3 regions of the Sporolactobacillus sp. KGMB 08714 genome follow, and region 2 is predicted to be linked to each of the others. Evidence: riboswitches for the same ligand, from Rfam matches in the RefSeq annotation. Region 2 holds a riboswitch; each other region holds the start of a gene.
The links. A riboswitch is a leader RNA that binds a small molecule or an ion and turns the genes downstream of it on or off. The one in region 2 is predicted to bind fluoride.

Region 1: another riboswitch for fluoride. It lies ahead of Q6A92_RS16985 (DUF190 domain-containing protein); the one in region 2 lies ahead of Q6A92_RS04570 (respiratory chain complex I subunit 1 family protein).
Region 3: another riboswitch for fluoride. It lies ahead of Q6A92_RS16965 (MFS transporter); the one in region 2 lies ahead of Q6A92_RS04570 (respiratory chain complex I subunit 1 family protein).

Annotation. Positions count from the first base shown of each region.
Region 1 is NZ_JAUUBW010000046.1:7,300-10,726, forward strand. Features, by position in the region: gene Q6A92_RS16980 (histidine phosphatase family protein) at 458-1,135, opposite strand; gene Q6A92_RS16985 (DUF190 domain-containing protein) at 1,325-1,960, opposite strand; fluoride riboswitch at 2,166-2,230, opposite strand; gene Q6A92_RS16990 (hypothetical protein) at 2,704-3,135, shown strand.
Region 2 is NZ_JAUUBW010000008.1:43,454-62,336, forward strand. Features, by position in the region: gene Q6A92_RS04560 (hypothetical protein) at 1-19, opposite strand, end outside; gene Q6A92_RS04565 (Nramp family divalent metal transporter) at 119-1,381, opposite strand; fluoride riboswitch at 1,825-1,887, shown strand; gene Q6A92_RS04570 (respiratory chain complex I subunit 1 family protein) at 2,263-3,210, shown strand; gene Q6A92_RS04575 (hypothetical protein) at 3,238-3,861, shown strand; gene Q6A92_RS04580 (proton-conducting transporter transmembrane domain-containing protein) at 3,867-5,300, shown strand; gene Q6A92_RS04585 (NADH-quinone oxidoreductase subunit C) at 5,316-6,767, shown strand; gene Q6A92_RS04590 (NADH-quinone oxidoreductase subunit B family protein) at 6,792-7,406, shown strand; gene Q6A92_RS04595 (proton-conducting transporter transmembrane domain-containing protein) at 7,403-9,502, shown strand; gene Q6A92_RS04600 (NAD(P)/FAD-dependent oxidoreductase) at 9,765-10,769, opposite strand; gene Q6A92_RS04605 (ABC transporter ATP-binding protein) at 10,862-11,677, opposite strand; gene Q6A92_RS04610 (ABC transporter substrate-binding protein) at 11,903-12,871, opposite strand; gene Q6A92_RS04615 (FecCD family ABC transporter permease) at 13,054-14,100, shown strand; gene Q6A92_RS04620 (FecCD family ABC transporter permease) at 14,101-15,123, shown strand; gene Q6A92_RS04625 (MarR family winged helix-turn-helix transcriptional regulator) at 15,361-15,801, shown strand; gene tpx (thiol peroxidase) at 15,982-16,500, shown strand; gene Q6A92_RS04635 (alpha/beta hydrolase) at 16,709-17,668, shown strand; gene Q6A92_RS04640 (cold shock domain-containing protein) at 18,147-18,347, opposite strand.
Region 3 is NZ_JAUUBW010000046.1:6-5,232, reverse strand. Features, by position in the region: gene Q6A92_RS16970 (MutS-related protein) at 1-1,152, shown strand, start outside; gene Q6A92_RS16965 (MFS transporter) at 1,920-3,086, opposite strand; fluoride riboswitch at 3,167-3,228, opposite strand; gene cax (calcium/proton exchanger) at 3,652-4,698, opposite strand.

The DNA.
Region 1 (3,427 bases), on a different contig from region 2:
CAGCTTTTAATTCAATTTATATATCAAAAACAGAGAAGGACTGCCTGCGCCCCATCCTGCACGGCGGTACGCAGGAAAATTACCATACACTGATGCAATTTCATCAATGAGCAGCAGAATCAGATGCCCCGCGTACCCTGCGTAATCCGAAAAACCTCCTAGTCGCGGAACAAGTCAGCCCTGCTGCTTAGATTTCCACCAAATTTTTCCAGGTTCTCACAAACGCCGTTCTGTCAGCCCTGTACAGAATAGCCGAATGACTCCTTTTCTGTCTAATGAAGCGGGAATTGTCCGATGAGACCATTCACCTCCGCCATAAACATCGCTCCCTATTGCCTGCCGTACCCTTTGACAAAAGTGGCGGCTATCCATGCAGCTGTTTCAAGGGTTACCGGCATCTGTCTTATAGCCGCGGTGCCCGGCGATCGCTTCAATCGATCATCCATGCGCCCCTTCCTTATTGCTCCGTCTGCCGATTTTCTGAGATGCCGGTTTGGTTATAGGCCAATAAAACCATTTGCGTGCCTGTTCGTGAAACGATTGTGACACTGCCGGTGGATGGAATCGATGGAACGGGTACTTGGCCGGTCACTCGCCAAACCAGCGCTCTCAGTACAGTACTGTGAGTAATGACTAATGCATTGCCATCGGCCGGCGTCTGATCGCCAATCTGTCTGAGTCCCCGCTCATAGCGTTCCCAAAATTGCGCGCTCGTTTCCGCCAGCTGATCCGGATCATTCTCATGCAATAGATTCTGTACATCATCCGGCGTATAATCCCATTGTAACTCCCCGCCGTCAATCCCTAATTTATTCCTGATTTGTTGCCACGCTTCCCGTTTGCAGCACCCTTCAAAACCTCCGTAGAAATGCTCGCGGAGTTCCGGCAGTACGACTAATTCCGGGCGAGCGGCGGCACGATTTTGCTGCAGAATCAATTGGCCTGTCTGTTCGGCACGGCTGGTATCGCTTGAATAGGCAGCTGCGAACTCAATTTCTTTCAGAAGATGCCCTGCATGTTCGGCCTCGCGTATTCCACGCTCCGTTAAAGGTGTGCCGCTCCACCCCTGAAAACGGCCCAGTTGATTAAAATAGGTCTCACCGTGCCGAACGAAATACAATTTAATCGTTTTCATAACGATTTTCTCAGCTCCTTTCAGCCGCCACGCTGGAGAACGACGATCTCAGCCACGGATAAGAGACACGCCGTAACCTGGCGGATCAGAAAAATGTTTTCGTACATCCGCTGCTTCTTTCAGCGGACCGCCGCTTAGGATATGGTCCTGCAAAAACGGCTTCCAAAACTTCGGACTGCCGCTCAGCCGTCATTTATTGACAATCAGATGAATCGGTGTCGTAAAAACGGCTCCTTCTTCGACAACATCGGCTAATCCGTTTAATAATTTTTTTAAGTGATCGGAAGACACAACAGATTCGATCACAATCGGCATCTTCTCACTTAGCGTAAATAATTTTTGCCGGTGAATGATCCGGTCCTTGCCATAGCCGATGATTCCTTCCGTCATCGAGATCCACATAGCCTCTTTTTCTTGAAAAAAGCTGAAAACTTTGTCATATTCGCCCTTTCTAAACCATGAATTTTCCTCCTTCGTGTACACTTTGACGGCAAAATAGCGATGTTCATTCAAATCTCTTTCTTCCATTCCCCTTGTCAGACTCATTTGTCCGTGCTTCATGCGCCTTTGTATCTCAGGAACGATGGCTTTAATCTGTTCGTTGTCAGCGACTGTTTCAATAATAAGCGCCAAATCGTTAAACAGCTGATCCTCAAGAATACTGATATGCGGCATCCCCTGATGATCAAGATTCATTTTTCCCCGCCGAATCGTCAAACCCGGGAATCCTTTCTCCCACAAGAAATGCTGCAACCATTGAGAGAAGCGCTGAGACCCTTCCGTCTCCGCCATTTCTCCAATCACTATCCGCAACAAGCTTTGCATGCGAAGCATCCTCTTTCCCGTCATGAAAAAATTTAATGGGACAGCCACTTACTCAGTAAAATAATTCGTGAAACAGAGCATTGATTTGAATTTTCCTGACGAGTCAAAGACTCCGATATTTTTGCCGGCCCCTCTCCCGGAACCAATTTTTTCCTCACCCGGCAAAATAAAAACATCTATCTCAGATACCGACTGACACTGAGTATCCGGGATAGATGTTATCAGCTACCATTAGTTAGCATTATGGTGAACATCATCACCTATTTATCTTGGTTAGCATAGCATAGAACGAATCAAATAACAAATTATTCAGAATCACCCTGCATAAGAACTGCTCCCCCCTGAAGTCGGACAATCAAGCGTCCAATCCGGGGGGATTTTACGATGACCAGATAGGCATTAACGGGCATCCCCTCAACTCATGTATCCAGCCGGTCCGCGGCGTGAAGCGCTATCGATTCTTCCGAAAAGCGATTGTTTTGCACGGGAGGCAGTCTAATACTCCTCTGAAATCCATGCAAACAGCGATTGATTCCTCTGAAAAAAGGGATATCGTGCGCGGACAGGCGTTAAATCGCAGAAACACCCGATCTTTTTCTTCGGCAGCCGCGCGGCCCTGTGAGTCGTGGCCAAAATCGCCGGGAAATGCTTGGTATCAATAGCAAATCGCCGCTTATCGGTAAAGTTCAAAATAGCGACAGTAACAGCCAAAGAATCAACAGTAATCGAATCGAAATCAATAAATGCGAATAATCAGAACAGAAAGATCACCTCTGATTGATTTAATCAACCGTGGTGGAAGTTTATCGGTCGGCACTGGCGGGTTTTCGGTCGCCACAACAAGTTTATCGGTCGGCGCACCCGATTTTTCGACCGTCACGCGCTGTTTATCGGTCGCAGCTGGTTTTATCGGTCAGCGCTGGGATTCTATCGGTCATCACTGGCGGGTTTTCGGTCCCTGCTGCAAGTTTATCGGTCGCTGTACCCGATTTTTCGACAGGTGCAGCGAGTTTATCGGTCGCAGCTGGTTTTATCGGCCGGCGCTGGGATTCTATCGGTCGGCACTGGCGGGTTTTCGGTCGCCGCTGCAAGTTTATCGGTCGCTGTACCCGATTTTTCGACCGTCACGCGCAGTTTATCGGTCTCAGCTGGTTTTCGCTGTAGAGATGGTCTAAATAGTGGACACGTCAAAATGGGATTCTGTCTGATTAAACGATCCTAGAATAGGGCTTGTTCAAACATGGCATACGATCGGGAGTAGGTCGCCAATCTGGTCGTGGAAAACGGAAAAGTGGCCCCATCGAATAAATCTGGAATGAACCGGGCCACCTTTTACACAGGCTTTTTGACCCGATCCAATAAAATGTGACGCGCCATTCCGGTTCGGAGAATCTGCAGGCAGAGGGTGGCTCAAAAGCCTCCTGAAAATGAAGAACAATGGAATTCGCACAAAAATTTCACTCCGGT
Region 2 (18,883 bases):
ATTTCGGACGGGAATTCATCTATTACACTCCCTTCTCATACACACGATCCGGCTTCTGATAAAAACCCCCGGTATGAACAGTGCCAGGGGAGGAACAGACGATAATACAATTTTTTGATTATCCGAAAAATGTCTGATAGAGAAGAAAAACGTTCAGGCAAATCACCACACCTGCAATCGCCCATGCTGTCGCCGTAGTCAGTGTGCGGTTAACCAGTTCTCCCATAATTCGTTTTTTACTTGTGAAAATAACAAGGGGGATGATAGCGAGAGCTATGCCGAAGGAGAGAACCACCTGGCTCATCACCAGGGCCCCTGTCGCATTCGCACCCGAAATAATAACGGCTAACGGCGGGACCATTGAGCAAACGCGGCGGATAAAAATCGGAATTCTCTTATGAATGAAACCTTGCATCATGATGTCGCCGGCCAGTGTCCCGACGGATGAGCTCGAGAGGCCTGCCGAGAGCAGCCCGATGCCAAACAGGATTGAGGCGCTCGGCGCAATAAAATTACCAAATTGTTTAAAAGCAACATCCAGATCCGAAATCACCATGTGACCGTGAAATGTTGAAGCAGCAACTGTCAGCATAATCGCATTAATCAATCCGGCAATAATCATCGCGATCAGAATATCGACCATTTCAAAGTGAAAGATTTTCTTTTTCTCACTTGCATTTTTACCAATGACTCTCCGGCACGTCAGACCCGAATGCATATAGATCGCGTGAGGCATCACCGTTGCTCCCAAAATGCCGGCGGCAAGCATGACACTGCCCGCCCCCTGAAAATGGGGAACGAACCCGGCCATGAATGGCGCAAACTGTGGCATGGAAAAGGCAATTTCACAACTGAAAGCAATAACCACAATAAAAACCATTGTCGCGATCACCATTTCAAGTGGACGGAACCCTCTGACTTGAAAGGCAAGAATGAGCAGTGCACAGATCGCTGTCAGAACTGCCGAAGGAATCATGGGCAGTCCAAAGACGAGATGGAAACCAAGAGCAGCGCCAATAAATTCGGCCAGGTCCGTCGCCATGACCATAATCTCACCCTGTATCCAATAAAAGATCGCAACGCCTGGTTTCCACTCGTCCCGTAAAACTTCCGGAAGATTGCGCGAAGTGGCAATTCCCAGCTTTGATGACAAAGTCTGAATCAGAATCGCCATCAGATTGGAAACAATCACCACCCATAGCAGCAAATAACCATACTGTGAACCGCCTTGAATGTTCGTTGCATAGTTACCCGGATCAATGTAAGCAACTGCTGCAATGAAGGCGGGTCCGACAAATGGAAGTGCCTGTCTCCAGCCTTTTTTCGTCCCAATAGCTGTTTTAAAGGATTCAGAATGCTCTCGTCTCTTAAATTTTGACACAGCCCCGGCTGCAGATCCATTGTCAGTTGCCGTTGCACCTTCCTTGTAAGACATTTATTCTGGCCTCCTATTTGCTTAGTGAATATTTGTTTCTTTAAAGAAACTTTTATTCCTGTACTCAATATAATCTGCCTTCGCCTAAATTGCAACCCTAAAAGATAAAATTATTTTCACAAATAAAAGCAGTGAGCAAAATAAACTTGTTCATTGCTTTCAAATAGTTCATATTGTCTTCTTAAGTTGGAGCATCAACAGGAAAATAGAATGTTATCATTTAAGTTCGTGACCATTTATGTGACTACATCCTCTTTCATAATTTTTCATGTTTCTTATAAAACAACTTTCATTGATTATCAAATTTAGTGATTACCCTTGATATCATTTAAAGTTTTTCTGTTTTGAAAAATTTTTGACAGATCATCGGTCAGACATTATAATTACTATACGTAATTGGTGATGGAGCTCACCCTAACGCATGAATGAATGCTAATGGCCCCTATTTTAATCTTTGATTAAAATAGGGGCCATTTTTTTCTTAAAATCGGTTTTCCAGAAAATGTTTCATGTGCAGCACTCCATGCGAGCTCCTAACCCACTGTTTTAGGTATAGCTTTTACCCTATTTTCTGTGGAAATACTTTTCAGGGAGGAGAAGAGTCCGGTGTTTATCAAAAAAGTAAAATGTTTTAGCTTGATATCGAAAAAATGATTTTCATTTTCACTTGAGGCTGTTCACTAAAAGGCAGTTAAGAGGGCTATAGGCTATAGTCCGCCGTTTATGTCGCAGTCCCTTGATCCGAGGAAGAACAGTTTCAATTTACAGCGCAACGTCCGGCCTTCGGGTCCTTATTTATCATTAATCGTTACGAGGGGGTTTACCTTGTGGTTCATTCTCTTCAGGAAGCCGTTTTTTTGCAGTTGCTTCAGTTATTGACCGTGCTGCTTCTTGCCCCGCTGATAAGCGGAATATTAACTCGCTGGAAAGAGTTTGTGCAGGGAAAGAAAGGGCCGAGTATTTTTCAGCCGTATTGGAACTTTCTAAAATTATTTCATAAAGAACGCGTCGTCCCTGATTCGGCCGGATGGATTTATTCTGCAGCCCCCTATATTTATTTTGCGGCTCCGCTAATCGTTACCTTGCTGATTCCGGTCCTCACGGCGTTTCCTCTCTTCATGGCTTTTGCCGGAGATATGCTGTCCGGAGGGTTCATTCTTGGCCTGGGGGGCTTTTTTCTGCTCGCCGGAGCGACCGCCGGAGGAAGTCCGTATGCGGGAGTAGGAACGACACGCAATCGTTTTGTATCGCTTTGTACCGAGCCGATCATGTTTCTTGTCCTGCTATGCGTCGGATTTGCCGCACATTCAACGGTTCCTTACAATGTGACAAAGACGATGGGCGGTATGTTCTTTTCTCCGATTCATATCTTTCTCTTTATCGCATTTTTTATGATGCTGCTGGCTGAAGCAGGACGGATTCCTGTCGATAACCCAAGTTCTCATCAGGAATTTTCGATGATCGATGCCAATCGCGTTTATGACTACAGCGGACCGGATCTTGCACTGATTGAGTGGGGCGGATCCATGAAATTTTTTGTCCTGTCCGTGATCATGATGAATGTCATTTTCGGTCCCTGGGGGCTGGCATCTTCAGCGACGTTTCTCGATTTGCTGACTGCAGAACTGGTTTTGTTCTTCAAATTTTTGATCCTGGATGCATTAATTGTCTGGATTGAGTCTTCCATCGGCAAACTCCGGCTGCTGCGTATCAGTGAATACCTCGGCGTTGCCGGTACATTTGCTCTTTTAGCGGTTATTTTCAGTTTAACTTAAATTACGGAATATGGAGGAAACAGCGGAATGGATTTAATTCCATCATGGGTCAATGTGGCCTTGATTTTATTCACGGTATGGATCGGCGTTGTCCGTGAAACCCGGCTGGCGATGACTGGTTATATTCTGCAAGTGGTCAGCCTGCTGGTTCTTTATCTCTATCAAATTTTCCAGACCGGCGAGTCCGGTGCTTTTATCGGATGGAGCGCTCTGCTGATCATCCGGTTGATCGCCATTCCGATTCTGATTTATTCGTTTCTGAAAAAAAGCTGGTGGCATGACCGAGTAACCAGCGACTTAATCGATGTCCGGAAAGCCGTCCCTCTCTATGCTTTCCTCGCCATTTTCGGATTCATGATGGGACGCGGGACAGGAGACTTCATTGGAACCGCCGTCAGTGTATTGCTCCTGGGCATCAGCATTGTTCTGCTCAAGCATGATCCGAGCAAACAGGTCTTCGGTATTTTGTCCGTAGATGCTGCCGGAGATCTCATGGTTATTTATTTTTTGAACCGTCTTCCCTTGTTTTTTGAAATTCTGATCTATCTGATCATACTTTGGTCGGCTGTCTGTATGGTCATACTGGTCAAATCGATTGAAAGACGTACAAAAGTACGTTCTGTCAAACAATTAACGAATTTGAAAGGATGAATGGCGTGCTTGAGCTACTGCTCTTTATGATTCCGGCTGCAGGAATCCTGTTGACACTTTTGCCATGGACAAAAGCGCGGGAAATTGCCGCTTTTCTTGCAACACTTTTTGTGGCGCTGGTCCTTATTGTATTTAAATCAGGTGCATGGATAACCGCAAAAGGGGTATGGCTTGAAATCAACCAGTTTGATCGCCTGAGCCTTGTCGTTCTCATGATTATAACGATCGTCGGGCTGACCTCTGTCGTGTATGCGTCGGGATACCTAAACCTGTCGGCGGATAAATATCAGCTGACAAATCGGAAACACATGCGCTTTTTCTTGCTCATCATGCTCTTTTACTTTTTTCTATTATGGACGCCGATCGTTCATAATGTCATTCTTCTTTGGGTATGCATTGAAGGAACTTCTCTGGCCTCCGTTTTTTTAGTCGATTATGAAAATACGACCGGAACATTTGAAGCAACCTGGAAATATTTGATCATGATGGAGATCGGCGGTGGGCTGGCACTGGCCGGAACGGTCATTATCCTGATGGGAAGGCCTGCCGGTCTCGGATCATCGTTATCCTGGCAGGCTCTGATGACGGCCGGCCACAGCATCCCTCCCCTGAATTTAAAATTGGGATTTGCATTGATTGTTGCAGGCTATGGGATTAAAGCCGGGCTGGTTCCTCTGCACTCCTGGCTTCCCGATGCGCACAGCATGGCCCCGTCGCCGGTCAGCGCGATGCTGTCCGGGATTAAGATCAATATCGCTCTTTATGGGATCTTGCGTTTCTATGATATTTTATCCGCTAATGGGCAGATATCCTTCGCTGCTTTCCTTCTCCGCTGGACGGGAATTCTGACCGTTCTGGTTGCCATAGCGATGACGGGCGTTCAAAAAGACTTTAAAAGGCTGTTTGCCTATTCCAGTATTGAAAATATGGGGCTGATTGCTTTTGGCTATACTCTGGGGACGTTCGGCGTATACGGCGCCCTGCTGCAGATGCTGAACCATGCACTCATCAAACCCGGCCTTTTTTTCCTTTCCGGCAACCTGCTGATCCAGTATCAAAGTACGGAAATCAGAAAGGCAAGAGGCATTTTATTTCAAATGAAATGGTCCGGTCTGCTCCTTGTTCTGCTGATGCTGGCGATTGCCGGGGCACCGCCTTTCGGTTTATTCCTAAGTGAATTCATTATTATACTCAGTGCACTGCATGAAGGCCTTATCTGGATGGCAGTGGTCCTTGTAATTCTTTTGGCCATATTGTTTGCTAATTTTCTCAGATACGCACTCAAGATGGTGTTCGGCCGTCCAAATACACCGATAGTCGGGAAAGCTCGGTTTACCTGGCGGACGGTATTTCCTCCGCTTCTGCATCTTATCGGTTCATTAGTGATGGGTACGGCTATTCCAATGGTTTTGCAGCAGCTACTGTATATGGGCAAATGAGGAGGTGTGAACAGATTGGCTAAGAAAGAAGATTTTATCGTTCTCGAGAATAACAGATTTATCGCAAGAATATTAGAAAAGCGCGAGATGAAACAGCTCCTTCACTATACGGCAGTTAGAGAAAATCATGAGGGCTGGTCGCTGGTCGCACTGACCGGGAATGAAGAAGGCAAAGTGGAGTGGCTAAAAACAGTTATTTCCGGCAAGGACCCTTCCATTCATTCTTTAGGAACTATCTGGCCCGCAGCTCTGTGGTTGGAAAGGGAGATAACGGACAGGACGGGAATAGAGATGACCGGCCGGCCTAAATCCAGACCGCTCCTTTATCCTGAAAAAGCTTTGCCGGAGGGAGTCGCGCATGGGTCAGGAACTTTTCACATGCCGCTCGGTCCGGTTCGGGGCGACGTGATGGAATCGATCGTCTATATGTTTGATCTGCTGGGCGAGCAAATTATGTTTTTGGACAGTCAATTGTTCTACAAGCATCGAGCGATTGAGGATCTCGCGAAAGGGATGGCTCCGGAACAGGCTCTGCAGCTTGCTGAACGGATCGGCGGCACTTCAACGGTGGCTCATGCAGCGGCTTTTGCCGCAGCGGCGGAACAAGCGGCAGAAATTGATGTTTCTGTACGGACCGTTCAGGAGCGGCTGCTGCTCGGAGAACTTGAGCGGCTGTATAATCATGCGCATGATATCGGCCAGCTGGCAGGCGCGACGGGAATGAGCGTCGGACAGGCGCAGATGGCCAGAATTAAAGAGGAACTGTTGCGAATCAACGCTGATTTATCGGGATCACGTTTCCTGAGAGGAACCGTTCATATCGGCAGACCCTCGACTATTGATTGGAAAATTCATGCAGAACTTTGCCAAAAAAAATTGGATGATATTGCCCGGAGATTCAATCGATTTACCTTTGATTTAAGTCGTACCTCTACCTTTATCGACAGGCTGCAGGGCACGGGGAAAACAGATCTTAAATGGGTGAGAGAATTTGACGTGGTCGGGCCGGTTGCCCGTGCATCCGGTATTTTTCATGATGCCCGTTTCGATTACTCACAAAAATCCCTTAATCTGGGCAGTCTTCAACTGATGACCGATTTAAGAAATGAAGGAGATGCCCTCGGGCGTTATAAGGTACGTGTCGATGAATGGAAACAATCCCTGGAGTTTGTTCGATTGATGCTGGCCTTTCTGGAAGATCCGGAGTGGGGTCTGGAAAAATGGCAGGATGACGATCGGATCAGTCCTGAGAAATGGGGCCTGGGAATTGTGGAATCCCCAAGAGGCCGAACCAATCATCTCGTTCATATTGACAGCGATCGAAAGATCAGTTTTTGGAATGTCCGCTCGGCTTCAGGGTGCAATTGGCCGATATTCGGTCTTGCCGCAGCCAATGGGAATATTCAGACTGATTTTCCGATTATTGAAACGAGCTTTGCCTTGAGTGTCGCAAGTTGCGATCGTTAAAAATCAGAAGGGAATGAATGATCCATGTTTGCAAAATGGCTCCGGGACGGCCTCAGAAGCGGAAGATCGACCGAATCCTACCCGCGGGGCAGAGATGAGTATATTGACAAATATGCCCACTGGACTAAAGATACCTGCGGTGCGCTGGACGCGGCGGATATAACCGATTCGTCAGCTGAAAATCCTGATCTGAGGACATTGCTGACTGAGAAGAAGATCAGAAGGCTGCTCAGAAAATCGCTTTATATCCGTCATATTGATGCGGGCTCCTGCAATGCCTGTGAATCGGAGATTTTGTCCTTGTCTAATCCCTATTACAATTTTCATCGCCTGGGTATTTTCTTCACAGATTCTCCCAGGCATGCGGATGTCCTGCTGGTCACCGGCATAGTAACAAAGGCCATGAAGAATATCTTAATTGAAACGTACGAAGCGATGCCTCGGCCACGGCTTGTGATTGCATCGGGTGTCTGTGCGATAAACGGCGGACTATTTCAAAGCAGCCCGCGATTCGCCGGCCGTGTAAAGGATTTTCTGCCTGTCGATGTGGAAATACCAGGGTGTCCGCCCAATCCCTTTGCGCTGATTAACGGGCTGATCATCGCGGTGAATAAACAAAGGGAGGGCAGCCGGCGATGACACTGTTATTTTGGATCGTAACTCTTTGTTTTTTACTGACCGGCATTTTTTGGACTGTATGGATTAAAAACCGCGGGCTTGTTTTCGGCTGGTTCCTGGTCGCCCTGCTCTGTCTGCTTGATACAGTCATCGGCGTAAAATGTCTTCTTTCAGGGAATGATGAGCGCCTGGGTGAATGGGGACAAATTATTCCTTTCGGACATTGGTTCTGGCGCCTTGACGGACTGGGAGCCTTTTTCATCACGTTAATGGGTGTCATTGGATTTTTGGTGGCGATTTATAATGTTGCTTATGTTAAAAAGCGCAGAGTCGGTTACCGGACATGGGCGCTGGCATCGGTTGGCCTGCAATATTTTTTCACCAATATTCTGATCGTCAGCTCGAACGCTCTTCCCATGCTCATTGCATGGGAAGGTATGTCGCTGATGGCCTTTTGCTACGTTCTGACCGATCATCTGAACAGTAAAACACGCAGAAGTGCCTTGCTAACGATTGTAACGAGTGAGATTGGTTTTCTGGCCCTTGTCATTGCCCTGTTATTACCGAGCCATGCGCATCTGTCGATGACTTTTAATGACATTGCTGCAAATCTGCAAACTTGTTCACCGGGAATCAGATTGACAGTCGCCATCTTGGCTTTCATCGGATTTGGCGTCAAAGCAGGCATTATTCCCGTTCAATTCTGGCTTCCCCGTGCTTATCTGGTCGTCCCGGGCAATCTTGGGGCTCTGCTGGCGGGCAGTCTCGTCAATCTGGGTATTTTCGGCATTCTGCGTGTTTATTTCAGCTGGTTCGGCGGGCACATCCCTGATGGAATGGGGGCAGCCATGCTGCTGGTCGGCAGCATCGGTGTTTTCCTCGGTGCTTTATATGCGACCATTCTGCGCAATCTCAGGCATATCCTTGGATATAGCAGTATAGAAAATACCAGCTTTATGCTTCTTGATCTGGGCCTGGTGATTTTGTATACCAATCACGGAGATACAGATTTTGCCGCCGTTTCTTTCACCGCGCTGCTGATCCTGATGCTCTCTCACGGCCTGGCCAAGGCGCTGGCTTTTCTGGACGTCGAGGAGATTGAAAACACAGCGGGAACGACGAATCTGGATCAGCTGAAGGGATTGATCCGGCGTATACCGGCGACCGTCAACTGGACCTTTCTGGTCGCCTGTCTGTCTTTAGCCACAGTCGCCCCATTCAGTGGATTTACTGCCGAATGGATGGGACTGCAGGGCCTGTTCCAGATTCACAATGTTGTCTCGCCGGTGGAAAAAGTGATGGCCAGTATCTCCTTAATTTTATTGGCATTGGGATCGGCACTGGCATTGACTGCTTTTTTAAGAGCCTATGTCTATACATTCGGATCCGCGGAGCCACATACCAGGCGGAAAGCGGGCCCAAGGATGCCTCTTCTCACGAGGACTGCGCTGACGCTGTTCGCCTGTCTTTCCGCCCTGCTCGGATTTCTTCCGACACTGTTTCTCAATTTCCTGGCCCCCATGGAAAACGGATATTTTCATGGTGCGATTCAAAGCATTATGCCGAATGTTTTTCAGCACGTTGCTCCCGGCGATCTGCTGCCTAAGCTGGGGGGACGGCTGCTTCACCAGCTTCCGGTTCCGGGAACAACGCTCGAACCGGCTTCAGGAGACATAGCGAGCATTGCTCCCACTTATCTGTTATGTGGATTTATCCTTTTCGGATTGATCGCCTGGGCTTTAATTAAAGCAGCCGGGCGGCCGTACAAGACCAGGCGGGTTCGGACATGGCAGGGCGGGCAGACAGGTTACAGCAGACCGGGCAAATATTCAGCTACGGCATACAGCAATATCTATCGCATGCTGTTCAGCGATCTGCTGAGTTTTAAATTCATTCGGCAGGAACAAAACGGCCATTTGCCGGTGCCTCAGTCAATTCATGTATGGACGCGTGCGCGGCAGGTCCTGAGCATCAGTCCCTACGAGAAAATTTTTTATGCGATCAGAAAAAAAGTCAGATTTGTGTCTTATATACAACATGGCTACCTTTTCGGCTATATCGTCTATGTCCTGACTTACCTGCTCATTCTTTTGCTGGTCGTTAAGTTTATGTTTTGATCGGGTCCTGTAATCAAGCCGATGATTTTACAGGTCACATTTGTCAAACGGATGGAATCCATCCATATAATAATGTAGCAGGTAATAATAGCAGGAATTCTATAATCCGCGCACCGCATTATGTGAGCACGGCAAACAGCAAATAACGCCCACCGTATGATCAGGCCGGGCGTTATTTGAACTTATAAAACGCATGAAGTGCAGCAACATTTTTTTCATGAACAAATTGGATGATGCTCCGGCCGAAAATCCGGAACATTTTCTATTTCAAAAAGGCTTGATGATGAGTGGAATACATGGCCATTGGCCCTGCATCCGGGAACATAAAGCGGACAGCGCTGTTTAAAGCAACCGGACCTTCTGCAAATCCTCCGGCAATTAATTTTAATTTATGCGGATAAATCGCGGCATCGCCGGCTGCATAAATCCCGGGGATATTGGTTTCCATTGCTCCGTTTACTTGAATCCGCTCATCTGCCAGTTCAAGGCCCCATTTTGATATTCCCCCGTAATCGCCGCGAATGCCATGACTCACAACGACTTCATCGGCTTCAAGCCATTTTACTTCACCGGTATCGGAATGTTTAATGGCAACACGCTTAATCGTGTTATCATTCCCGATCAGCTCTGTCATACAGTAAGGCGTATAGACATCCGCCATCTGTTTCATCCGCTCTGCCTGCCGCTCATGTCCGCTGAATTCTTCGCGCCTATGGACAACGGCAACGCTTTGGGCAATGGATGCCAGTTCAACGGCCCAATCCACGGCCGTATTTCCGCCTCCCGAGATAACCACACGTTTGTTTCTGAACGGCTCCAGCTCATGGACAGTATAATGAAGATTGCCCGATTCAAAGCGTTCTGCACCGGCAATGCCCAGCTTAATAGGCTTAAAAATTCCCGCCCCGACCGTCAGGATAATGGTTTTTGTAAGGTGAATATTGCCGGTTTCCGTTTTCAATCTGAATACCCCATCTGCACGCCGCCCCAGATCCGATATATGTTGCTTGCAGAGAATCGTCGGTGAAAAAGTCCCCGCCTGTCCGATCAGTTCGCGGACAAGCCTTCTGCCTGTTATTTCGCGGATTCCGCCAATATCCCGGAGCTTTTTTTCCGGGTAAAACATCGTGATTTTGCCGCCCAGTCCGCCGCTGCTTTCCAATACTTTTGTTTTTAAATTCCGCATGCCACTGTAAAAGGCTGTAAATAAACCGATCGGCCCGCCGCCAATGATCGTTACATCATATCGTTCATTCTCCAACTTCAGACCCCTCCTGTATAGAAATGCGCGGCTTTCGGTCAATAAAAGACCAGTAACCCTTCCATCGGGTTACTGTCTTGATCATAAAAAAAATCAGACTATGCCATTCTTGTGTGCATTTCTTTGTGCGGTTTAATTAAATCATAGGACAGGAAAACCGGCCGCCCGTACTTCGGATCCAGCGTGATTTGGACGTCAAGCCGAAAGACATCACGCATCATGTCTGCCGTGATGACGGTTTCAGGACTTCCCTGACTATAGATTTCGCCGTCCTTCATGGCAACCATGTGATCCGCAAAACGCGCTGCCTGGTTTAAATCATGAATCACCATCACGATGGTACGATGCTCTGTCCGATTCAGTTTCTGCAGCAGTTCCAGCACTTCCAGCTGATAGGACAGGTCCAGGAAGGTTGTCGGTTCATCCAGTAAAATCATTTCCGTATCCTGCGCCAAAGCAAGTGCGATCCATACCCGCTGCCTCTGTCCGCCTGAGAGCGCATCTACAGGCCGATCTTTCAGTCCTTCCATTCCGGTGATGCCGAGCGCGCGCTCAATTGCCCTCCAGTCCTCATGGTTCAGCTTTCCGAACCGTTTCTGATGCGGGTACCTTCCGTAGGAAACAAGTTCAGAGACAGTCAGCCCGTCCGGGACATCAGGCGACTGAGGCAGGATCGCCAGTTTTCGGGCAATTTTCTTCGTCGGTTCTTTTGCTATTTCTTTTCCGTCCAGATAAACCGATCCGTCTTTCGGAAGAAGAAGACGCGCCATTACTTTCAGCAAAGTCGACTTGCCGCATCCGTTCGGCCCGATAATCGCTGTGATTTTTCCGCTAAGTATATTTAAACTTAAATTTTTGATCACTTTTATATCTCCATAGGCGACATGTAAGTTTTCTGCACAAAGCTCTGGCATTACGGATCCTCCTATGAATCAATGTTTCTAATGAAATAGATTTTTAACCTAACCCGTAAAGCGGCGGAATCGGGTATGAGCCGGTTAAACCTGTTCAATATTTAGCAATCAAGCGAATGCCAATGCTGAATCTACTTTCGATCTGATGAGGCTCTCCAGAGAAATAATTTTTCAAGAAAAGGGCCTCCTTAGTAAAATACTCGATAAGAGATTCTCCTCATTTCATTATTTATCAATCGTTTTCAGCACATCTCTGATTATCTCTTGATTGGCAATCGTTCCGGTGTAAAGCCAGCTGGAATTTGCGGAGAATTCAGCCACGTGATGCTTTTTGACGGCCGGAATGTTCTTCCATAATGCACGATCCAGCTCAGTCGCACTGTTTTTATCACTGTTTATAAGGAAAATATAGTCTGCATCCAATTCCGTCAATTTCTCAAGCGAAATGGCATTCCAGTTGCTTACCGCTTTTGCAGAGATTTCTTTTACGACATCCGGAACTTTCAAACCGAGGTCATTGTAAAGGACAGTACCGCTCGATACATTTTGGGATACGATGAAGAATTTATTATTAACAAGCCAAATTGCGGCGGCAGAAGGTGTTCTCCCGTTCTCCGCCAGTTTTTCTTTTGCTTTTTTGGCCGTTTTTTCATAATCTGCCAGCACCTGCCCGGCTTTCGCTTCTTTATTCAGAACTTTTCCGACTGCCCGCAGTTCTTTTCTCCAGTCATTGTTTTGTTCCTTGCTTGCTACATAGGTCGGGGCGATCTGGCTATACTGCTCATATTTCCCGCCTTCGACCATACTAGCGGAATTCATAATGATTAGATCCGGTTTGAACTTCTGAACCTCTTCAAAGGGCAGGTCATAAGAAATAGTCGGAACTCCTTTCAGATCATCCTGCAAATATTCCTGAATCCCGTTGCTGACGCTCCATTGTGCGACTGGTTTTACACCGAGTGCGACGAGATAATCTTCCATGTAAGAAGCAAGAACACGTTTAGGCTGTACCGGTACATTCACTTTATGTCCCATCGCATCTGTCATCTGGCGTGTCTGGGATTGCTGCCCTTTAGAAGACTGGCTGCTGCTTCCATTACCCGACTGATTGCTTCCGCAGGCAGTCAGTCCAATAGACAGAAGTACGATCCCGCATATCTGGGCAATTTTTCTTATTTTTTGATTGTAAACCATTTTCATCCCCCTATCGTTATGATAAAATATTAAATAAAATTACTGATAATGATTATCAACATCAATTAAAACGAAGTTAACAGAGGATGTCAATGTTTTTTTCAATATAAAATGAAAATGCCCCACAAAACCATCAGGAAGATTACATAAAGAAGTTCAGCGCGGAAAGAAGGTCTCGGGAAATGGAAAATGAGCATACAGATTATGAGACGCACGGCCTGAAAGATAAACCTTATAAAAAGAAATCGGCTTATTTCATCCTCGGTTTCGGGTGGATCTTCATCATCCTGGCAGTAGCAGGTTCGATACATCTGGGTGCATCAAATGTAAGCTACACAACCGTTTGGAAAAGCCTGTTTTTTTATAACGCAGATAACCCGGCACAGGTCATCATTCATGAACTTCGGCTGCCGCGGGCGGTTGCTGCTGCTTTTGTTGGGGCGGGGCTGGCCGTTTCCGGCGCAATCATGCAGGGGATCACGCGAAACCCGCTCGCCTCCCCCTCTATCCTGGGAGTAACGTCAGGGTCACTTTTTTTCATGGCCATTGCCTTTGCCTTTTTCCCGGGCATTTCTTATCAGGGCCTCATACTCGTATCATTTGCCGGAGCAGGTCTGGGGACTGTTCTCGTTTTTACCATTGCCGCGGCGGCAAAGGGCGGGAATATCGCTGTAAAATTGGCCCTGGCCGGGGCGGCAATAACTTCTTTGCTTAGTGCTTTATCAACAGCTATCGGATTGCGTTTCAATATTTCGAAGGATTTAAGCTACTGGTATGCAGGCGGCGTTGCCGGTGTTCAATTAAGCCAGTTAAAATATGTCATTCCCGCCATGATAGCCGGTCTTTTGCTGGCACTGGTCATCTCACGTTCGATTACCCTTTTAAGCCTCGGTCATGACATCGCAAAAGGCCTTGGTCAGAACACTGTATTTGTTTATATTGCCGGGATGACCGCCGTTCTTTTGCTTACCGGGGCGGCCGTATTCCTTGCAGGCATGGTTGGTTTTGTCGGATTGATCATCCCGCATGTCACCCGGTTCCTTGTCGGGTCGGATTACAGCTTGATCATTCCCTGCTCGGCCATTCTCGGGGCTCTTTTATTGATTATTGCGGATGATGCGGCAAAATGGATCAATGCCCCCTTTGAAACGCCGGTTGGCGCGGTTACTGCCATAATTGGCGTTCCGTTCTTCCTGTATCTGGCCCGGAAAGAGGGGGGCGGGTTATAAATGGAAAAGTATCTAAAAGACAGGCATAGATTCAGCATCCTGGCAGCGGTACTCCTTATTTTACTGGTCATTTTGTTTACGGTGAGCCTTAATACAGGCGCCATGAAAATCCCATTATCGCAGATGTTGTCAGCCTTCTTCGGCAGCGACACCGGAAATCAGCGGATTACCCTCTTCGAGTTCCGGCTGCCGCGGATTGTGCTTTCAATCCTGATTGGGGCCGGAATGTCTGTCTCCGGTGCCATTCTGCAAAGTGTTTCAAAAAATCCGCTTGCCGATCCCGGCATTATCGGAATAAATGCAGGGGCCGGCTTTGCTGTTGTGCTGTACATATTCTTCTTTAATGGAACAAGCTTTCTGGCAGGAACGCTCTCCATTTTTGTCATGCCGTTCACCGCGTTAGCCGGTGCCTGCCTGGCGGCAATACTGATTTACGGGATTGCGAGAACAAACGGCAGCATAACGCCGGCCCGCCTCATTTTAACAGGAATTGGATTGAATGCTGCTTTTTCGGCAGGTACAACGGTTCTGCAAATGAAAATGGACCCTCAGGATTTTACGAAAACCCTGACCTGGATTTCAGGCAGTATTTGGGCAACAAACTGGGATTATGTACGGATCACTTTTATCTGGCTGATTGTTCTGATTCCGCTGGCCATATATAAAGTCCGTTATATGAATTTAATGCACCTCGATGAATCGATCGTGGTGGGTCTCGGCGTATCCCTTGAAAAAGAACGGATGAAACTTCTCATAATGGCGGTCGGACTGGCCGGATCTTGTGTAGCTGTCGGGGGCGGCGTGACTTTTTTAGGCCTGATTGCCCCTCATATCGCCCGCAGGCTCACGGGACCGAACTATGAATACGTCCTGCCATTGGCCGCTCTCCTTGGCGCCTGCATCCTGCTCCTCTCCGATACAGTCGCAAGAGTCATCATCGCCCCGATGGAACTGCCTGTCGGAATTGTCCTATCGATTCTCGGTGCCCCCTATTTTATTTACCTGCTGATGCGGATGAAGTAAAAAAATGCAGTGCTTTCATTGCTGGGCCGCCGGAGGCATCTATTGAGACACTTTTTCAAACTTTTGATCCGGTTATTTTTGTGAATTCATGACCAATACACATAAATCTATGTTCATGGTATCCGGGCTTAAGCGTAAAATAATTGACAATGGACATTGCTATTGTTTATAATCTTATTGTGAACAATTTAATTTAACGAAATTAAATAACTGCTAAATATGTAATGAGGGATTAAGTTGGATAAAGTTTTTTATTTGCAGGATCATCTCTGTTTCTCTTTATACGCTTGCTCGCGGGCCATTCTGAGAATGTATCACCCACAATTGAAAACCATGGGCATCACGTACCCGCAGTATCTTGTTTTACTTGTTTTGTGGGAAAAAGATGAGAGCACCGTCAAGGGCCTGGGCATGGCTCTCGATTTAGACTCGGGAACATTGACACCGCTTTTGAAACGAATGGAAATGAATCATTTGATCATTCGGGAACGCTCAAAAGAAGATGAAAGAGTTGTCAATGTAAAACTGACGGACACAGGCAGCGCGCTGCGGGAAAAAGCCGCCTGCATTCCATTATCGCTGCTTGAATCGAGCGGCAAGTCCGCAGAAGAAATAAAGGAACTGAACGAAACGATCAAGGGACTGACCAGGGCCATCTTGCGAAACAGCCCGTCATAAAAAGCTGTCTTCATAATTTTGTACAGCTCGTTAATAAATAAAATTTTTAGCCATATATATTGTGCACAATATAATTTTAAACAATCTATATCCTTTAAGGAGGTGACTGCCGGAAATTAATGTTGTCGGCTTGTTGTTTAAAAAATCTGTATAACTATTTCATTATGGGGGGCGTTTCGTATGGCAGAAGAACGTACAGGGGCAGCAACAATCGAAGGAAATCCGATCACATTAATTGGACCCGAATTGAAGGCGGGTGATCATGCACCGGATTTCAAAGTAAATAAAGACCTGTTTACGGAAGTGGGCCTTAAGAATTTCAGTGACAAAGTCAAACTTGTTTCCGTCGTCCCTTCATTGGATACCAAAGTCTGTGATGCTCAAACACGTCGGTTTAATGAAGAAGCGGCAAAACTGGGCGACCGCGTGGCCGTTCTGACGATATCAGTGGATTTGCCGTTTGCTCAGGATCGCTTCTGCACCGTTGCCGGCATTGATAAAGTGGTCACGCTGACCGATTACAAGTTCCGTGAGTTCGGCCGTGCCTACGGCGTGCTGATTAAAGAACTGCAATTGGATATGCGTTCGATTTTCATAATTGATGAGAATGACATTATCCGCTATGTCGAATACGTCAAAGAAATGACCAATCATCCGAATTACGAAGGGGCCTTGCAGGCTATAAAATCTTTAATCTGATAATCGGTGTTTCGAGGGGATATATTCTGTCCGGCAGGTCAGTCTCTAATGGATCAACAGGTTGGTCAGCAGTTAGGGCCGCGGGTCGGGCTCCGTGTCCAAGTCAGGAATCCGGCAAGCGGAATCTGTAAGCGGCCAGGCTGGTTTTCCTGTCTGAGGTTTTCTGATTTTATCACAGCCATCAAAATCAAAAAGGAGATTGATTCCAATGAGGCAGTCAAAAAAGATGACCCAACCGATTCTTGAGCAGGAAGCGCAAAAGTTTGTCGAGGCGACAGCCAATCCGCCGTATCTGTTTGATTTGAGTCCGGAAAAAGGGCGGGAAGCCGTTGAGCAGGTGCAATCCGGATTTGTCAAAAAATTGCCTGCTGATATTGAAGATCTGAAGATTGAAGGCGGGCCTAAAGGAGAAGTATCAATTCGCATCGTGCGGCCGCAATATGCTGATGAGACGCTGCCGGTGATCCTTTATACGCACGGCGCCGGCTGGGTATTCGGCAGCGCGCATACCCATGATCGTCTGATTCGTGAACTCGCTGTCGGCTCGCATTCGGCTGTTGTTTTCACGAATTACAGTCTCTCGCCGGAAGCCAGATACCCGATAGCCCTTGAAGAAATCTATACAGCATTAGACTGGATTGTGGCAAACGGCCATGACTATCGTTTGAATGCTCAGAGGATTACCGTTGCCGGAGACAGTGTGGGCGGAAATATGAGTGCAGCGATCACATTAATGGCAAAACAGCGGGGCGGCGCTTCGATCCAGAAACAGCTGCTGTTCTATCCGGTGACCGATGCTTCGTTTGATACGGAATCATATAAAGAATTTGCCACAGGTTATTTCCTCCGCCGTGACGGGATGCAATGGTTCTGGGATCAGTACACAACGGATGCAAACGCACGATCGGAAGTCACTGCTTCACCGCTAAGGGCAACGATTGAGCAACTAAAGGGGCTCCCTGAAGCGCTGATTATTACAGGCGAAGCCGACGTTCTTCGGGATGAAGGGGAAGCCTATGCTAATAAACTCAGAGAAGCGGGTGTCCGGGTGACGGCCGTTCGTTTTCAAGGTATTATTCATGATTTTGTCATGCTCAACGACCTGGCGGATACGAATGCCGCCAAAGGTGCACTTTTGCTCGCTAAGGCCTGGCTGCGTGAATCATAAAAATCCGCACAAGATTAAATGACATGTTAAGCTGCAGCACTTTGCTGCGGCTTATTAGATTTCTACAACATGTTCCGGTGCACAAAGGGTGACACCTTTGCCAAGGTGTCACCGCATCCGCTCATACGCCTTATGTTATTGCCTGCTTAAATGATAAAAAGGAGCTATGAATCCATGTACGCCCGGTCGTCTGGACCGGTAAAATGTCGGCTATGAGTCCTCACCATGCGCCGCTCCGGCCCCACTAACGGTTTTGCCGAAGCCTCAGAAATCCGTAAATTTTTATCTTGCATCTCTTTAGGGGATGTCCATGTAAGGATGTAAAGTAAAGGTCATTTTATTATGCATTAACTAAATCAAATTTCATCCTCGAGTTTTGAATTCCATCACCATGCCGGGCTTAATATAATATAAAAAAGAGGATGTCTCAGTCAGAAAACTGACTTTAAAGACATCCTCTTTTCTTAAATCATCTTAATCACAGCTTAACGACGTTAGCTGCCTGCGGGCCGCGGTTGCCTTCAACAATATCGAATTCAACCTTTTGGCCTTCTTCCAGCGATTTGAATCCGTCGCCTTGAATGGCGCTGAAATGTACGAATACATCATCGTTGCCTTCCGACTCAATGAATCCGTAACCCTTGTCTGCGTTAAACCATTTTACGCTGCCTGTCACTATAATCACTCCTGATTAAAAATTTTGATATGCGTACGTTTTACCCCGAAGCGATCGCCCTGCTTAGATCTGCGCGGTGCATAATCGGCCGAATTATCGCTGGAAAATAAAAAATTCACATATTATAGAGAAGTATCAACAAAGGTACTGCACACTGATAACCTCTTTATAACATGAGAATTATGAATGCTATACTTCATCATACTGAAATCATTAAAATAGAACGAACAGCTAAGACTCATCTTCTTTGAAATCCCTTCACTGCTTAAGCCATATTACACCATTTCTGCAGCCACGTCAAGTTTTCATTAAAATGTCATAACTACAACAGCATCGGCCTCAGCAAATGTTTTGAAAATATATCATAAAGTTTATTGCCTGTGCACCATACCTAATGAGATATACTCCACTTTTTTATCCGCTGATTTATCGAAACGAAAATCGATCTTTTCTTTCCTGTCATAAATTGGCGGACCAGTGAATATAAAACTAAATTGCCTGAATAGAATTCGGTTTCATCATAGCCTTTAAATGTAGTG
Region 3 (5,227 bases), on a different contig from region 2:
ATTTGCAAATTAGAAGAAAGGATCACTCTGGACAGCGCTCCTGCTTTTTGTCATTTCTTTGACAGGATGCATGAATATTTTGGCGGAGACGGTCTTTCCGGGATGCAGACATTAATTCGGACGATGCTGAATCATCATGGATTTAGTTTCTCGGGACGGCTTGGATCCGATCTCGGTACCGAAGTGGGTGAACGGGAACTCGACTTTTCAAATAAAACGTGGGCAAAAATCAGTGCGCGCTTTCACCTGAACGCGAGCAGGATGACGTTTGAGATTCCGCCCCGGGATGATGGAGCAGCGGAAGCGCTCGGGCGCTATGAAAACAGGATCAGCTATGAAAGTGCCCGAACGTTATTGGTTATCGATGCAACACTGCGTGATTTTTTTGCCGAATTGGAAGCACAGGCTGCCTGGCTGACAGGCGTCGTCCGTCTGCATCAAATGTTCAATCGGACGGACTGCGCCTTTCCGGTCTTTTCTGACGGAATACGAGCAACAGATTTAAAAAATGCTGTACTGTTGCTGGATCCGGATTATCATGTCATTGGAAATACGGTTGATTTGGAAGAAAAACATCTTTTGATCCTGACCGGAGCCAATCAGGGCGGAAAGACGACGTTTCTGCGCAGCTTAGGTCAGGCACAGCTAATGGCGCAATCCGGCATGTTTGTCCTGGCAAAAGAATTCCGGACGCGTCCCTTCAGGCAGTTGTTCACACATTTCAAGAGGGAGGAGGACGATCATGTGGCCAGCGGGCGGCTGGATGAGGAATTGAAGCGGATGAATGAAATGGTGGATAAAATGCCAAGCCATTCGCTCATTCTCATGAATGAATCATTCGCCTCGACCAATGAGCATGAGGGATCGGTGATCCATTATCAGATTACAAAAGGGTTGATCGATGCCGGTGTGTCAGTGATTGGCGTGACGCATCAGTATGAATATACGCAGCTTGTACAGGAACACTTGCCGAATGAGGCTGTCTTTATGCGTGCGCAGCGAACGGCCGACGGCAAACGCCCCTTTCGGCTGGAATACGGGCTGCCGAGGCGGACGAGTTACGGATTGGACCTGTTTAACCGGGCATTCGGCGAGCAGCAGAAGCCGGAGACGTCCGCAGAAGATGAAGAGGATAAGCAGAATGAAATCTGATTGCTGCTTCAGGAGGATGGCGGAGAAAAAATGACTGAGATTCCGGCATTGCCGGCAATACGGTCTGCTAACGAATCAGGTCAGATGATGATAGACGTGCAGTCATGGGCGGTGCCTTTCTAATCCTATTTAATTTTCCTGCCTGAGGCACTTGGTTTGTGATAAAGAGCGGCCCGGTTAATAGTTGTCGAAGCCTGTTGACGCAGGGGCAAAGAACGGGGTGACAAATGGAAGCATTGCAAGGAAAAAGCATCGGATGAAAGCATCTGATGCTTTTATATAAACTCGGAAGGCCGGGACTGAAACGAATGGCACATCTTGTATGAAATAGCCGATCCGACTTCAGACACCTATAGAGGATTAATTTTGAAAACCGGCGTGCCTGCCACGGCGGGCTGGATGGCGGGAGGCAGCGGGAAAATCAGTATTGCGCTATTCACCGGATTGGGACTCATCCTTTATTGGGGATTAACTTTTCTATTTTTAAGAAAAAAGCGGGAAAACAAATAGCCGATACGGCAAAAAGAAGTACAGCGGAATCTGGAAAAACGGCAAAAAAGCCCGCGGCGTCTCTTTTACGGTCATCATCAGCGGCAACTATTTTGCCTGGTTCCGGCCATTTTACGTAAATCCAAAACAAATTAAATGGATTTCTGCAGGCACCGCTTCCCGGACATCATCTTAGCTGAAATACATCACTGATTCGCTGCTGAACCGATTCATCGGGTTTCTGATCCGATAAGCTTTGCCGCTGAAAATCATTATTTTTAAAAATTGTGCTTCTTGACAAGCAAAAACAGAGGCAGTGCACTTAATTCCACAATCATAGAGAATACGATCACAGCCTGGATGGAAAAGCCGTATAAGGCGCCGATCAGCAGACTTCCGAGGAACCAGAAAATGCCGTATGCGCCGGTGAACAGCCCATAAGCTGAGGCCCGCCGCTGTACCGGAACCATCAGGGCGACGGCTGCGGGAATAATCGACTCGTGGACGCCGGTGCCTAGTCCCCAGAGGATAATCCCGATCAGGACCACCCAAAATCCGCCCAGAAAGACGAGCGGGGCGATAAAAGCGGAAAGGATCGTCAAAGGGATGAGAATAATGATGCCGTATCGGTCGAAAAGCCGCCCGAAAAGCAGCGATCCCGCTCCGCTGACGCCCATCGCAATGGCATAGAAAATTGGGATATCGGCTGAAGAGACACTGTGAACCATTTGGAAATGATAGGCCATAAAGGGATAGTCCGCAAAGCCGGCGGCGGCCAGGACGGCGCCGGTCAGATAGATCCAGAATACGCGGGGAAGCCCCCGCGTGTTTACGTTGGGCGGTGTATCATCCAGCTCTTCCGGATGGGGATAGGTAAAACGGGCAACTGCCAGAAGGAGAAGCATTGTCAGTGCCGGAATGATCATCATGGCAAAAGTGAGCTTGTAATCGCCGCGCCAGGCATAAATACCCGCCGCGACAAGCGGACCGAACAGAGCTCCGAATTGATCCAGCGCTTCATGGACGCCGAAGGCCCATCCGTATCCCATTTCTTTGGCGGCATGCGACAGCATCACATCGCGCGGGGGATTGCGGGTTGCGCGGCCAAATCGCTCAAGAACGATAAGAATCGCCGCCGTCTGCCAGTTTCCCGCCAGAGCGAGCAGAGGCACGGACGCCATTTGCACCACATATCCGAAAATCATGATCGGCCAGAACTTACCGGTTTTATCGCTCAGATTCCCGGATATGATCCGCCAGGCATAACCGACGAATTCACCGAATCCGGTGACAAAAGCGATGGTAAAAGCGCCGGCACCGAGAATGGCGAGATAAGGGCCGACGATTCCTCGTGCCCCCTCATAGGTGAAATCCGCAAAAAAACTCATGACACCAATGATCAGCACAAAATTCAAAGCTCTTGATCTTTTTGACCTTGATTTCATGATTTCCCGTCCCTTAATCATCTTTTTTAACCTCAAACGGCTGTAAAAAGGCATGAAAAAAACGGTTGACAGTTCTACGCTATCACGTAGAAGCCATCAGCCGTCCGAGCAATTTCAAGTGAGCTTCATCACTTTTTAATCTTCTAATCAATCGGCATTTCTTCACGATCGCCGGAATGGATCCATAACGATAATTTTTCCTCAACAAGCACAGTATAGCACGGATTATCTTTTTTTTAAATTCTTGTGCGGTCTGACTTCACTAAATTAGGTGATAACGTTCGTCACGATACAGATTTGGCGACCGACAGCGTCTGTTTTAGGACGCCTCTGAAACCAGCCGTTTAATTTTTTTGCGGGGAGATGACGATCTTTTGTAATCCTGAAGTTTTTAAAGGGGATTAAAAAGGGCATTGCCGACCCGGTTCTGAGGCGCGGGATCAGATTGGCGGATGACATAGAGCCGGTGGTCAGTAAGGGGCGCACGGCGATGATTTTCCGATCCTGTGAAATGAGATGATCGAAGTGCCATCAATCTTCCCCGGGAAATGATGGGCCGTTAAAATTAAACCGCATAAAAACATGCTGCAATAACAAGAAAGACAACGATGAGCTGTACCCCTTCAATCCAGTTCAATTTTCCGTCTTCGGAGACTCTGCTTGCGATCAGGACCGATATGACCAGAGCAACCAGTTCATAGATGTTGAAGTCTATCGCCATCGGGACAAAGAACAGGCTGATAAATACAAGCACCGGCATCACGAACAGAATGGTCTGCAGACTTGAACCAAGCGTTATCTCAACGGCGATATCCATTTTATTTTTTAATGACATCAGAATCGATGAAACATATTCGGCAATATTCCCGACAACAGGTACAAGAATGATGCCGATAAAGAATTTGCTGATGCGGAACATTTTCGACAGTTCTTCAATTGCCGAAACAAAAAAATCACTTTCTACGGCTACCAGTACGGTGCATACCAGCAAGATACCCAGAGACTGTTTCAGCGGCCACTTCCGCTCGATGATGTTTTTCTCTTTGCCTGTGTAAAACAGATCTGCATGCGTGAAAAATGAGAAGATTAACCCGAGAACATAGACCATCAGCATCGCCGCCGCAATAAATAGGCTGATCTTCTCGCTGAATCGGTCCGGATGACCGCTGTCTTTAACGATATCAATGAGGGTAGGCAGAATCAGCGCCAGAGCAGCAAATAGAAACATCGTACTTGAAAACTCAATCGCCTGCCTGTTGATCCTTTGCGTCTTGTATTTCATTCCGCCAATGAAGGCGGCCGTTCCGAGCACCATCAGGCTGTTGCCGAGGACAGAGCCGATAATGGAAGCTTTCACCAGTTCGACAAGCCCGGAATGAAGCGCGAAAATACTGATAATGATTTCGGTCAGATTTCCGAAGCTGGCGTTGAGAAAACCGCCTGATTTAGGCCCGATCCTCAGTGAGAGACTCTCTGTGGCTTCACTGATGAAGAAAGACAGCGGCATGATTGCAAGGGCGGGGAAAAGGAAATTCAACAAGGGGTGAACAGGGAAAAAACGGCATAGGAGACTTACAGGAACGAACAGGAGCAGAATTTTAAAATATTTCAATGAGACCATCCTCTCATCACGATCTGTGTCTATAGCATTCCCCGGCACGGCACATTCCAAAGTCATATAAATTGATTTTTTATGAGTATACCCTTAGCTCATTGTTCTGCTATGCCTTCTGTCAATTAATGATCGACTCTTCCCGAAACCGCCCCTTGAAAGGCGGAGAGCGTTTCCACGATCAATAAACTTCTGCGATGGTCGATAAATTTCTGTCCTGGTTGATAAATGGATGTACTTGCTGAAGATCGATTAAACACCGTCGACGATCGATAAACAGCTGCTCATGATCGATAAGGAACTAAAATCCAATCCATACAGCCGGGCCGCCGGCCAGTATCGCCCCGCCAAGAGTTTATCGCCCCGAAAAAAGAAAGAATCGCCCTAAAGCAGCGGACAATCGCCCTAGAATGGTCGCCATTCGCCCTATTCTGGCAAAGTATCGCCCCGCCAGGAATTTATCGCCCCGAAAAAAGAAAGAATCGCCCTAAAGCAGCGGACAATCGCCCTAGAATGGTCGCCATTCGCC